DNA from 3 places in the Delftia sp. RIT313 genome. Region 1 is predicted to be linked to each of the others. Evidence: predicted binding sites of a transcription regulator. Region 1 holds the regulator's gene; each other region holds the start of a gene.
What was found. Region 1 encodes FNR, which switches genes on or off when oxygen is low (the NO sensors DNR and NnrR bind a similar motif). Its sites were predicted from a motif close to TTGATNNNNATCAA; they were not measured.

Region 1 (4,493 bases):
GGCCCAGGGCCTGGGCGACTGCATCGACTGCAAGATGTGCGTGCAGGTCTGCCCCGTGGGCATCGACATCCGCAACGGTCTGCAATACGAATGCATTGGCTGCGGCCTGTGCATAGACGCCTGCAATTCCATCATGGACAAGATGGAGTACCCGCGCGGCCTGATCCGCCTGACCACGCAGAACGCCATGGCCGGCCTGTGGCGGCGTGCCCAGGTGCTGCGCCGCATCTTCCGTCCGCGCGTGCTGATCTACTCGGCCGTGCTGATCGGCTTGAGCGTGGCCATGATCGTGAGCCTGGCGCTGCGCCAGTCGGTCAAGGTGGACGTGATCCGCGACCGCGCCTCGCTGTCGCGCATCGTGGCGGGCGGCAAGCTGGAGAATGTCTACCGCCTGCAGATCATGAATGCCACCGAGCAGGCCCAGCGCTACCGCATCAGCGCCCACGGCCTCGATGGGCTGGAGCTGGCGTCCGAGCAGGAAGTCGAGGTCGGCCCGGCCGAGACGCGCGGCATTGCGGCGCGCCTGCAGATTCCCTACGGTTCGGCCGAGCCGGGCTCGCACACCGTATTCTTCGATATCGATGCCGTGCATTCGGGCGCGGGACGCGCGTCCGAAAAGGCCGTCTTCCTGGTGCCCCGGTGATGTTCCTGGCAGGCGCGGCAAGGTCCGCGCCTGCCGCCTGAAAGAAAGAGGTTTCCCATGTCTTCCAGTCCCGCAGTGTCCGCGCCCGCGCAGGCTCCCTCGCACCCCGACGCCGGCAAGCCCTGGTGGAAGTTCGGCCATGTCTGGCTGGTGGTGGCCGGCCCGGCGGCCGTGGTGGTCGCTGCCGTGATCACGGCCATCATCGCCATCAATGGCGCCGATCCCGTGATCGACCCCGACTACTACCGCAACGGCATCACGATCAACGAGCGTGCCGATGGCGTGCGCGAAGTGCCCAAGAGCATGGCGCCCGCCGTCACCGGCCGCAACCATGCGGCCACGCCCGCGCACGATCACCCCACGGACCGCTGATCGCCGTGCACCCCTGCAAGAGGCCGCAGTCGCGGCCTTTTTGCATGGCGGATCGCATCTCCGGCATGCGCGACGGGTGAGGGTTTCCTACAGGCGTGCAGGGCGCTGCGGGGCTTGGCGCCATGCGTTGGCGCGGCGCACAATGAAGGCGACCCCTCGACAGCACAAGGAGATCGCTGATGTTGGCCCAACGCTGGATGTGGATTGCCTGGCCTGCCTTTCTGGCAGCCGCCGTGATGGAGATGCTGGTTTTTGCCTTTGTGGACCCCCTGGAGCTGCATTGGCTCGGCGACCTGGGCTGGTCGCGCCAGGGCATCTACACGCTGGCCTTCTTCGCCTTCTGGGGCGTGACCATGCTCTCCAGCCTGATGACCACCATGCTGGGCCGCTCGGCCCGCGATCTCAATGACGGCGTGGTCTCCGAGCCCGACCCGGACCTGGCCATGCAGGGGCTGGGGCGGGACTGAGCGAGAGCCCGCCGCAATGAACAAGGCCCGCTGTCGCGGGCCTTGTTCATTGGCGGATGAATGCTTGCCGCCCTTGCAGCCTCACTGGCACTGCTGGCTGTTGACGATGCGCTTGAGCGCCTCCGTGTCCAGGATGCGCAGATGGCGCTGGCGCACCTCGATGATGTTGTCGTCCGCGAACTTGGAGAAGGTGCGGCTCACCGTCTCCAGCTTCAGGCCCAGGTAGCTGCCGATTTCCTCGCGCGTCATGCGCAGCACCAGTTCGGACTTGGAAAAGCCCCGCGCATGCAGGCGCTGCACCAGGTTGAGCACGAAGGCGGCCAGGCGCTCTTCGGCGCGCATGCTGCCCAGCAGCAGCATCACGCCGTGTTCGCGCACGATCTCGCGGCTCATGACCTTGTGCACATGGTTTTGCAGGGCCGTGACCTCGCGCGACAGGTCTTCCAGCTTGTCGAAGGGCATGACGCAGACTTCGGCGTCTTCCAGCGCGACGGCATCGCAGGTGTGGTGGTCGTTGACGATGCCGTCCAGGCCGATGATCTCGCCGGCCATCTGAAAGCCCGTGACCTGGTCGCGTCCATCCTCGGTGGCCACGCAGGTCTTGAAGAAGCCGGTGCGGATGGCGTACAGCGAGGTGAATGTCTCGCCGTTGCGAAACAGCAGGCCTCCGCGCTTGACCTTGCGGCGCGTGGCCACGATGTCGTCGATGCGCTGCATCTGCTCGGCATCCAGGCCCATGGGCATGCACAGTTCGCGCAGGTTGCAGTTGGAGCAGGAGGCTTTGATGGTCTGAAGGTTCATGGAGTGATAAACATCAGCGGCACACAGCGTGCCGGCGGTGACCTCGTGGATTGCGATGAGTTGGATCAAATTGTCGCAGCAGTCCCTCAAACAACTCTTGATATGAGTCAAGGACATGACCGATGTGCTGCGGCACAGTCGAGGTATTAGAGGAAAAAACCCATGACCGCTGTCACCCCAGAGCTGCTGCGTCGCTTTGACGTACCGGGGCCCCGATACACCTCGTTCCCTACCGCCGACCGCTTTGTCGAGGCCTTTGGTGCAGAGGACTATATCCTGGCGCTGCAACAACGCAAATCGAGTACCGCAGCGCGTGCCACGCCTTTGTCGCTGTATGTGCACGTGCCTTTTTGCGAGTCGCTCTGCTACTACTGCGCCTGCAACAAGATCGTGACGCGCCACCACGATCGCGCCGCCGTCTACCTGGACTATCTGGCGCGCGAGATGGCCTTGCACACGGCCCATTGCGGCAAGGGCCAGACCGTCAGCCAGCTGCACCTGGGCGGCGGCACGCCCACCTTCTTCTCCGACGACGAGCTGCGCACGCTGATGGGCCTGTTGCGCGAGCATTTCAAGCTGGAGCCGGGTGGCGAGTACTCCATCGAGGTCGATCCGCGCACCGTCAGCGTCGAGCGCCTGGTCGTGCTCAAGGAGCTGGGCTTCAACCGCCTGAGCTTCGGCGTGCAGGACTTCGACGAGCAGGTGCAGATCGCGGTGCACCGCGTGCAGCCGGCCGAGCAGGTGTTCGAGCTGGTGGCGGCCGCGCGGCAGCTGGGCTTTGCCTCCATCAACGTGGACCTGATCTACGGCCTGCCCAAGCAGACGCCCGAATCCTTCGAGCGCACGCTGGCCCAGGTCAACGCGCTGCGGCCCGACCGCATCGCGCTCTATGCCTATGCCCACCTGCCCGAGCGCTTCAAGCCGCAGCGGCGCATTGCGGCCGAGGATCTGCCCCAGGGGGCCGACAAGCTGGCCATGCTGTCGCGTTCCATCGCCGCGTTCATGGACGGTGGCTATGTCTATGTGGGCATGGACCACTTCGCCCTGCCGGAGGACTCGCTGGCCGTGGCCAAGCGCCAGGGCCGGCTGCACCGCAACTTCCAGGGCTACAGCACCCAGCCCGACTGCGACCTGATCGCGCTGGGCGTGTCGGCCATCGGCAAGGTGGGCGCCAGCTACAGCCAGAACGCCAAGACGCTGGAGGAGTACTACGACGCCATCGACGCCAGCCACCTGCCCGTGGTGCGGGGCCTGGCGCTGTCGCGCGACGACCTGGTGCGCCGCGCCGTCATCATGGCCATCATGTGCCAGGGCGCCGTGCTGTTCGAGCCCATGGAGCAGGCCTGGCTGCTAGGCTTTCGCGAGTACTTCGCGCCCGAGATGGCGGCCCTGGAGGACCTGCAGGCCAAGGGCCTGGTGCAGATCAGCGACGAGGGCTTCCAGGTCACGCCCATGGGCTGGTACTTCGTGCGCGGCGTGGCCATGCTGTTTGACCGATATCTGCAGGCGGACAAGAACCGGGCGCGGTTTTCGAGGATCATCTAGGCCCCATGCTGTTGTCGCTGCTCTGGACCGCTTTGATCATGGGGCTCGTCGGCGGGCCCCATTGCCTTGCCATGTGCGCTGCGCCCTGCGGCGTGGTCACGGGCGGGGCGGGGCAGGGCGGCGGCTCGCAGGTGGTGGCCGTGCATGGATTGCAAAGCCGGCTGTGGCTGCGCACGGCGCTGTTCCACGGCGGCCGTCTGGCCGGCTATGCCAGCCTGGGCGCTGCCTCGGCCCTGGCCATGGAGAGCCTGTCCTGGCTCACCAGCCAGACCACGGCGCTGCAGCCGTTCTGGACGCTGACCCATGTCGCCGTGATGGCCTGGGGCCTGGCCATGATGGTGCAGGCCCGCCAGCCCGCCTGGCTGGAGTCTGCCGGTCGCGCCGCCTGGCGGCGCGTGCAGCCCTGGGTGTCGGCGCCGGGCGGTACGCTGGCGGCAGGCTATGCCTGGGCGCTCATGCCTTGCGGACTGCTGTATTCGGCCGTGCTGGTCGCCGCGCTCAGCGGCGGCCCGTTGCAGGGCGCGCTGGCCATGGCGGCCTTTGGCGTGGGCAGCGGGCTGTGGCTGGTGGCCGGCCCCTGGCTGTGGCGGCTGGGCCGGCAGCGCCTGAACGGCCTGCGCGCCGAATGGGGCACGCGCCTGGCCGGCCTGATGCTGGTGGGCGTG
Region 2 (4,493 bases), on a different contig from region 1:
AACCATCAAGATCTGCCGCAAGGAAACCGCGCGGCCAGAGGCCGAGCGCAAGACGCAGCAGTTTGAATCGGTGCAGGACTGCGACAGGCTCGAATTCGACTTCAAGCAGCGCTACGGTGAAAACCCCTGAGGCGAAGTCACAACGAAAAAGGCCGGCAGAGCCGGCCTTTGGCTTACAAGGGCCCGTTCAGTCGCGCGTCTCGATGGCGCGGTTGATGCCCAGCGCCGCCAGCGTGCACAGCGCACCCGACAGCAGATAGATCCCCAGCGCCACCAGTCCGAAGCGCGAGGACACGCCCAGGGCCACCAGCGGAGCGAATGCCGCGCCCACCAGCCAAGCCATGTCCGAGGACAGCGCAGCACCCGTGTAGCGATAGCGTGAGGGGAAGTTGGACGTCACCGTGCCTGCCGCCTGGCCATAGGACAGGCCCAGCAGGATGAAGCCGACGATGATGAACACGTTGTTGCCCATCGTTCCGCTGCCCAGCAGCCAGGGCGCCAGGAAGCTGAAGATGCCGATCAGGCAGGCCATGGTGCCCAGCGTGTTGCGCCGGCCCACACGGTCGGCCAGCCAGCCCGAGACCATGATGGCGGCAGCCGCACAGAAGGCGCCCACGATCTGCACCCCGAGCACATGGGTCACCGACTGGTCCGAGTACAGCGAGATCCAGGACAGCGGGAAGATGGTCACCAGGTGGAACAGCGCAAAGCTGGCCAGGGCGGCAAACGCGCCGATCACCACGTTGCGACCCTCGTCGCGCATCAGCGGCAGCACACCCATGGGCTCCAGCTCACGCTGCTGCAGCAGTTCGGTGTAGGACTGGCCCACGACCAGGCGCAGCCGGGCAAACAGTGCCACGACGTTGATGGCAAAGGCCACGCAGAAGGGATAGCGCCAGCCCCAGCTGAGGAACTCGTCGGCTCCCACATGGGCGTAGATGAAGGCAAACAGCCCTGCCGCGAGCACGAAGCCCAGCGGCGCGCCCAACTGGCCCATCATCGAATACCAGCCCCGCCGGTTCTTGGGCGCCGACATGGCCAGCAGCGACGGCAGGCCGTCCCACGAGCCGCCCAGCGCAATGCCCTGGCCTATGCGCAGCAGCGCCAGCACGATGATGGCGTTCACCCCCGCCTGCTGGTAGCTGGGCAGGAAGGCCATGCCCACGGTGCACACGCCCAGCAGAAACAGCGCCAGTGTCAGCTTGGTCGCCCGCCCCCAGCGCCGCTGCACGGCCATGGACAGCGCCGTGCCCAGCGGCCGGGCTACGAAAGCCAGCGAGAAGATGGCGAACGACATCAGCGTGCCGTCGAGCTTGGAAAGGTAGGGAAACAGCAGTGCCGGGAAGACCAGCACGCAGGCGATGCCGAACACGAAGAAGTCGAAGTACTCCGAGGATCGCCCGATGATCACGCCGACGGCGATTTCGTTGGGCGTGACATCTTCGTGGGTGTCGGCGCGGGACAGAGATTCTTTGCTCTCATAGCTTCCGCCGGGGAAGCTTGCAGTTGTGTCGAGGCCGCTCATAGATGGATGCTCCTTGTCTCGTCTCACTGACAGCTCTGTTCTACGCCCTCGCTTGATCTGGCGCAAGGCGGTTTCCACCTCGACCGGCCTCGGTGTTTGTCCTGCTGCGCGCGACGCGAAAATGCGGCCTCCGGACCGCCAGGCACCTGCCGTGCACCCGCCCAGGTAGCAGAAAGTTCCCGGGTTCTCCTTGACGTTGGACAAAATGTCCAATGGACAAATTTATACTTCGTAATACATTTGCCCGGATCTTGTAATCCGCGTTTCTATGTAAACGCGCTCTTGTTGCGCCCCTAGCATGCTAAAAATCAAGGAACTCCGTGGGCCTGCGTGGCTCACCGCGGCCGCTTTGACAGCCAGTCTCACTGGCTGCAGCAAAGCCGTCGTGCTCAACCCCGCCGGCGACATCGCCGCGCAGCAAGGCAACCTGGTGGTCACGGCCACCTTGCTGATGCTGATCATCATCATCCCGGTGATCATCCTCACGCTGCTTTTCGCCTGGAAATACCGCCAGTCGAACACCGAGGCCCACTACGACCCCGAATGGCACCACTCCACCACGCTGGAGCTGGTGATCTGGTCCGTGCCGCTGATGATCATCATCGCGCTGGGCGCCATCACTTGGATCAGCACCCACAAGCTGGACCCCTACCGTCCGCTGGACCGCGTCTCGGCCACCAAGCCGCTGAGCACCGATGTCAAGCCGCTGGAGGTGCAGGTCGTGGCCATGGACTGGAAGTGGCTGTTCTTCATCCCTGAAAAAGGCATCGCCACCGTCAACGAGCTGGCCGCTCCCGTGGATCGTCCCATCCACTTCAAGCTGACCGCCACCTCGACGATGAACTCCTTCTACGTGCCTGACCTGGCCGGCATGATCTATGCCATGCCCGGCATGCAGACCGAGCTGAACGCCGTGATCAACAAGCCCGGCGTGTTCCACGGCCTGGCATCGCACTACAGCGGCGCCGGCTTCTCGGGCATGACGTTCAAGTTCCATGGCCTGAGCAACGAAGAGTTCGATCAGTGGGTTGCCAAGGCCAAGTCCGAAGGCAAGGCCCTGACGCGCGATACCTACCTGAACCTGGTCAAGCCCAGCGAGCGTAACCCGGTCGAGCGCTTCGCCACGGTGGACGAAGGCCTGTACGACAAGGTGCTCAACCGCTGTGTCGAAGAAGGCAAGATGTGCATGCATCACATGATGGCCATCGACGCTGCCGGCGGCGAAGCCTATCTCAAGGCCGTGGGCATGAACCTGCCCCAGGATGTGTGCACGGTGCAAAACGCCGACCGCGTCGTGGCCTTCCTGGACCAGCGCGACGGCTCCGCAGCCGCTGCGCAGCAATAAGCAGTTAGCGGACGCGGACGACGGCCAGACCGCCGCCCGCTCCCATCACGACCTAAGAGACTCGATATGTCTGAACATACCTCCCCGGCACAGGCCCACTGGCTGCTGGGACGCATCACTTGGGACTCCATCCCGATGGCGCATGAGCCCATCGTGCTGGCGACCTTCATCGCCGTGGTGCTCGGCGGCCTTGCCGTGCTGGGCCTGCTCACCAAGTTCCGCCTGTGGGGCCCGCTGTGGCGCGACTGGCTGTGCAGCATCGACCACAAGAAGATCGGCATCATGTACATGATCCTCGGTCTGGTCATGCTGCTGCGCGGCTTTGCCGACGCGCTGATGATGCGCCTGCAGCAGGCCATGGCCTTCGGCGACAACCTGGGCTACCTGCCTCCGCACCACTACGACCAGATCTTCACGGCACACGGCGTGATCATGATCTTCTTCGTGGCCATGCCCTTCGTGACCGGCCTGATGAACTATCTGGTGCCGCTGCAGATCGGCGCCCGCGACGTGTCCTTCCCGTTCCTGAACAACTTCAGCTTCTGGATGACCACGGGCGGCGCCGTGCTGGTGATGATCTCGCTGTTCCTGGGCGAGTTCTCCACCTCCGGCTGGCTGGCACTGTCCAACCTGGGGGCGCAGAACCCCGGGGTCGGGCTTGACTACTACATCTGGGGATTGCAGGTGGCCGGGGTCGGCACCACGCTGTCAGGCATCAACCTGATCGTGACCATCATCAAGATGCGCGCACCCGGCATGAACCTGATGAAGATGCCCGTCTTCACCTGGACCGCCCTGTGCACCAACGCGCTGATCGTGGCCTCGTTCCCCATCCTGACCGCAGCCCTGGTGCTGATGTCGCTGGACCGCTACGTCGGCACGAACTTCTTCACGAACGAGCTGGGCGGCAACCCCATGCTGTACGTGAACCTGATCTGGATCTGGGGCCACCCCGAGGTCTACATCCTGATCCTGCCCTGCTTCGGCATCTTCTCGGAGATCGTCTCCACCTTCAGCCGCAAGCGCCTGTTCGGCTACACCTCCATGGTGTACGCGACGGTGTGTATCACCATCCTGTCCTACCTGGTCTGGCTGCACCACTTCTTCACCATGGGCTCCGGCGCCAGCGTGAACACCTTCTTCGGCATCACGACGATGATCATCTCGATCCCGACGGGCGCCAAGATCTTCAACTGGCTGTTCACCATGTACCGCGGCCGCATCCGCTTCACGGTGCCGATGCTGTGGACCGTGGGCTTCATGTGCACGTTCGCCATCGGCGGCATGACCGGCGTGCTGCTGGCCGTTCCCCCGGCCGACTTCGTGCTGCACAACAGCCTGTTCCTGATCGCCCACTTCCACAACGTGATCATCGGCGGCGTGGTGTTCGGCGTGTTCGCCGGCATCAACTTCTGGTTCCCCAAGGCCTTCGGCTACAAGCTCGACGAGTTCTGGGGCAAGTGCTCGTTCTGGTTCTGGCTGGTCGGCTTCTGGGTCGCCTTCACACCGCTGTACGTGCTGGGCCTGATGGGCGTGACACGCCGTGCCAACCACTTCGAGGACCCCTCGCTGCAGATCTGGTTCGTGATCGCCGCCCTGGGCGCCGGTCTGGTGGCACTGGGC
Region 3 (4,493 bases), on a different contig from region 1:
ACTCCCTTGTGTAGACCACCTTGCTGGAGCTGCTACGCGTGCGGAGTAGGCCGGTGTTCACTGCCTTGCGGGCAGCCATCAGCGCAAGCGACATGCTGGCCTGTTTCAGGCTGAGCACTTCGGTGTTGATGTCAGTGCGTTCTTTGGTAAGCATGGCAGGCTCCTGTTGAATGAATCTTAGCGACGATGCTTTGCGATGGGGCCTTAAGCATCTTTGCTCGGCAATGCTTCATCGAACGGCCCACTCTCCGGCTGTCATTGCACTTGCTCAACCGCCACGGCGCAGGGGCGGACATACGGGGAAAAGGCTGGGTACTCAGGGCAGGGGCGGGCCGCGCCTGACCCAGCGCTTCCCGCGCGTCCGTCAGGGGCTGTAGTCCCGATCCCACCGTCTCGGCTGCCCCTGGGACGACCGTCAACACTAGGTCCAGACTACGACGCGCAGCCCCCAGGTTTTTTACAGTGGAACCGTCGCTGATGCAGATCGCGGCTTTGAAAAAACAAGGCCTGATTGCACAGCGCTACTTCAACATCACTGAAAGGACCAAGCCATGAATGAAGACCGCATCAAGGGCAACTGGAAGCAATTCACCGGCAAGATCCGTGAGCAATGGGGCAAGCTCACCGATGACGATCTGGATGTGATCGCCGGCAAGCGCGAGCAATTCCTGGGCAAGCTGCAGGAGCGCCAGGGCCTGGCCCGCGACGCTGCCGAAAAGCAGCTGACCGACTGGCAAAAGCGCAACCCCGACTTCCGCTTCGAAGACTGACGAGGGTGGACTGCGGATGGGCTGGACGCCCTGGCCGGCGCCGCCATCCGCTCCTCGACAGCCAGCGTGCCTGTGGGCGCGCACCAATGGCCCGCCGCCGCAGGCACCAAGGGCCGGTTCAGTACAAATACAAGGAGTTCCATCATGCAAACACCGCAACGCTTTCGCCATATGCTTTCCGCTGTCGCCCTGGGCCTGATGGCCTCCGGCGCCATGGCCATGACCAATGCGGAGCACACGGCCGCCAAGAACCAGATCGAGGCCGATTACAAGGCTGCCAAGGAACAGTGCAAGCCGCTCAAGGACAACGCCAAGGACGTCTGCGAGAAGCAGGCCAAGGGCCAGGAAAACGTGGCCAAGGCCGAACTGGAATCGCGCCGCAATCCTTCGCCCAAGAACAGCGAAAAGGCACTCAAGGCCAAGGCTGATGCGGACTACGACATCGCCAAGGAAAAGTGTGACGACCTCAAGGGCGACGCCAAGGATGTCTGCGTGAAGGATGCCAAGGCCGCCCACGTGCACGCCGTGGAAGCCGCCAAGGTGAACAAGGCCCAGGCCGAGCCCGCTTCCAACTCCGCAGCCAAGGCTGCCAACGTGGCCGAAACCCGCAAGGACGCTGCCGAGGAAACCCGCGAAGCTGACTACAAGGCTGCCAAGGCCCGTTGCGACACCATGAGTGGCGCTGCCAAGGACACCTGCGTGGCTGACGCCAAGCGGAAGTTTGGACAGTAAGCTGGTAGGCACCCCCTGAGGCGCTGCGCGCCTTACCCCCGTGGCACGGCGCCTCTCTACTTGCTTCGCAAGGGATGGGGACGGCACCTTCGCCGCGAGGCGGCTCTTGCTCGGTGCCCCTGGCCTTTTGGCCGCGCCAGTTTTATCCGCCTTGACCAAGCCCCGCTCGCGGGGCTTTGCTGTTTTCGGGTTGGCTGATGTGGGTCAAACGGGTTGGGCGGTGCTGTTCCTAAGCTGCAGGCTTTCACGATGAAGGCAGGAGAAGCATATGGCCGTGCTGGAATGGAGCGGAGCGCTGGCATTGGAGTTGCCGGCCATGGACGAGGTGCATCAGGAGTTCGTCCTGCTGCTGGCCGAGGTGGAGGCTGCCGATGATGCGCAGCTGTGCGCGCGCTGGGATGAGTTGATCGCGCATACGCAGGTGCATTTCGACCAGGAAGACCGCTGGATGCAGTCCACGCGCTTCACCAGCACTAACTGCCACAGCCTGCAGCACAAGGTGGTGCTGCAGGTGATGCGCGAGGGGGCGAGCAAGGCGGCGGCCGGTGATCTGGCCGTGATCCGCAGCATGGCGGGCGAGCTGGCGGCCTGGTTCGTGCACCATGCGCAGACCATGGATGCGGCGCTGGCCCTGCATCTGCGCAGTGCGGGCTTCGATCCCGCCACGGGCTCCCTGGCGCACCCTGAGGCCTTGCCCGAGCAGCCCATCACGGGCTGCGGCGGTGCCTGCGACGGCAGCGCCGACCGCGCGCGGACCGTGCCGGCCTGAACCGATCTGAACCGGCAGTAAGGCCACCAGTCAGCCAGCCCGCTCAGGGCACGATCGCGGGCGATGCCAGGATGGGGAAGATCTTCACCAGCCCGCCCGCCATCACCTCCACGGCCAGGGCCGCGAGGATCAGGCCCATGAGCCGCGTCATCACGTTGATGCCGGTCTTGCCCAGCACGCGGGCGATCGGGTCCGCCAGCGAAAAACAGACCATCACCACCAGCGCCACCACCACGCCATAGCCCACCAGGGCCAGGTGCTGCCAGATGGTGCGTGCCTGGTCGGCGTAGATCACCACGGTGGACATGGAGGCCGGCCCCGTCAGCAGCGGAATCGTCAGCGGCACCACGGCAATGCTGTTGCCCATGGCGGCCTTTTCCGCGCCAGCGACCAGCGTGGGCGCGTTGGGCCGTTCCTCGGCCGGGCGGGCGTTGAGCATGTTCATCGCGCTGATCAGCAGCAGCAGGCCGCCGCCCACCTGAAAGCTCTGCAGCGAGATGTTGAAGAAGTCCAGCACCTGCAGCCCGATGATGGCGCAGGCCGCGATCACGCAGAACGAGGCCAGCGCCGCCGTGCGAATGGTCTGCTGGCGCTGCTGGGCGCTGAATCCCTCGGTGTAGTGGATGAAGAAGGGGACGATGGCCAGCGGGTTGATGATGGCCACCAGCGTGATCAGCGGTTTGAGGTCCATGGAGAGCCTTAGAGGTTGCCGCCCGAAATATCGACCAGGCTGCCCGTGGTGTAGTGCGAGCCATCCGACATCAGCCAGAGGATGGCGTCGGCCACCTCCTCGGCCCTGCCGCCGCGCTGCATGGGCACGTTGGGCGCCAGGCGCTCGACGCGGTCGGGTTGTCCGCCGCTGGCGTGGATGTCGGTCTCTATCAAGCCGGGCCGCACGGCGTTCACGCGTATGCCCTGGGCGGCGACTTCCTTGGCCAGGCCCAGCGTCATCACGTCCAACGCGCCCTTGGCGGCCGCATAGTCCACGTACTGGCCTGGTGCGCCCAGCCGCGAAGCGATGCTGGAGACGTTCACGATGGCGCCTCCCCTTCCGCCATGGCGGGTGCTCATGCGCCGCACGGCTTCGCGCGCGCAGATGAAGCTGCCGATGGTATTGACGCGGAACATGCGCTCCAGCCGCTGCACGCTCATCTCGGCCACGGTCTGCGCGCGATCCACCACACCGGCGTTGTTGACCAGGGCATCCAGCCGGCCGAACTGCGCATCCGCCGCACCGAACAGGGCCAGCACCTCGGCTTCGTCGCCCACATCCGCCTGCACGGCCAGCGCGCGGGTGCCGGCTGTCTGCACGTCGGCCACCACGGCCTCGGCCGCATCGCGCTGTTGCTGGTAGCTGATCACCACGTCCCAGCCCCGGTGCGCAGCCATGCGTGCCGTTGCGGCGCCTATGCCGCGGCTGCCACCGGTAATGAGCACGACTTTTCGTTCCATCGAATGTCTCCTGTGAAAGAATTGCCGCACGGGCCGGCCCGCCGCCATTACAGCATTGCGGGGCGCGTCCGCCCACCGGGAAATCACAACAGGTTCTCAGACAGAAAGGAACGCGGACATGGGCAGTTTTGTGCAGTTGACTTCGTTGGATGGCACGGCTTCGCCGGCCTGGGTGGCGCGGCCCGATGTGCCCGCGCGCGGCGCCGTCGTGGTGCTGCAGGAGATCTTCGGCGTCAACGCCCATATCCGCGCCGTGGCCGACCGCCTGGCTGCCCGCGGCTATGTGGCCGTGGCGCCGTCGCTGTTCACGCGTGTCGAGGCCGGTGTGGACCTGGGCTACGGCGACGCCGACCGTGCCAAGGGCATGGCGCTGAAATCCGCCGCCGAGGCGCTGCCCCAGCCCGGCGTGCTGCCCGAGATCGAGGCCGCCATCGCCCATGCCGCCACGCTGGTGCCCGGCGGCAAGGTGGGCATCGTGGGCTTTTGCTGGGGCGGCCTGTGGGCCTGGCGCGCGGCCTGCAACCTGCCCAGCCTGTCGGCTGCGGCCTGCTACTACGGCGGCGGCATGACCACGCCGCTGGAGATGGGCCGCGAGCCGCTGTGCCCCGTCATCGCCCACTTCGGCCGGCGCGATACGCACATTCCCGTGGACGCCGTGCAGGCCTTCGCCCAGGCGCAAAAGCATGTGCAGGTGCACCTGTACGACGCCGACCACGGCTTCAACTGCGACCAGCGCAGCGCCTACGACGAGGCCAGCGCCCTGCAGGCGC

Region 2: the regulator FNR is predicted to act here: its motif matches at 1,716-1,729, upstream of cyoA (ubiquinol oxidase subunit II).
Region 3: the regulator FNR is predicted to act here: its motif matches at 1,697-1,710, upstream of BW39_RS28230 (hemerythrin domain-containing protein).

The regions. Positions count from the first base shown of each region.
Region 1 covers NZ_JFYT01000002.1:102,322-106,814, reverse strand. The annotation lists gene ccoG (cytochrome c oxidase accessory protein CcoG) at 1-643, shown strand, start outside; gene BW39_RS02330 (FixH family protein) at 701-1,015, shown strand; gene BW39_RS02325 (hypothetical protein) at 1,195-1,482, shown strand; gene fnr (fumarate/nitrate reduction transcriptional regulator Fnr) at 1,564-2,283, opposite strand; gene hemN (oxygen-independent coproporphyrinogen III oxidase) at 2,446-3,828, shown strand; gene BW39_RS02310 (sulfite exporter TauE/SafE family protein) at 3,834-4,493, shown strand, end outside.
Region 2 covers NZ_JFYT01000054.1:50,821-55,313, forward strand. The annotation lists gene BW39_RS16180 (hypothetical protein) at 1-130, shown strand, start outside; gene BW39_RS16185 (MFS transporter) at 188-1,525, opposite strand; gene cyoA (ubiquinol oxidase subunit II) at 1,824-2,870, shown strand; gene cyoB (cytochrome o ubiquinol oxidase subunit I) at 2,937-4,493, shown strand, end outside.
Region 3 covers NZ_JFYT01000105.1:9,840-14,332, reverse strand. The annotation lists gene BW39_RS31585 (hypothetical protein) at 1-154, opposite strand, end outside; gene BW39_RS28240 (CsbD family protein) at 552-770, shown strand; gene BW39_RS28235 (hypothetical protein) at 915-1,502, shown strand; gene BW39_RS28230 (hemerythrin domain-containing protein) at 1,771-2,271, shown strand; gene BW39_RS28225 (MarC family protein) at 2,315-2,962, opposite strand; gene BW39_RS28220 (SDR family oxidoreductase) at 2,971-3,723, opposite strand; gene BW39_RS28215 (dienelactone hydrolase family protein) at 3,842-4,493, shown strand, end outside.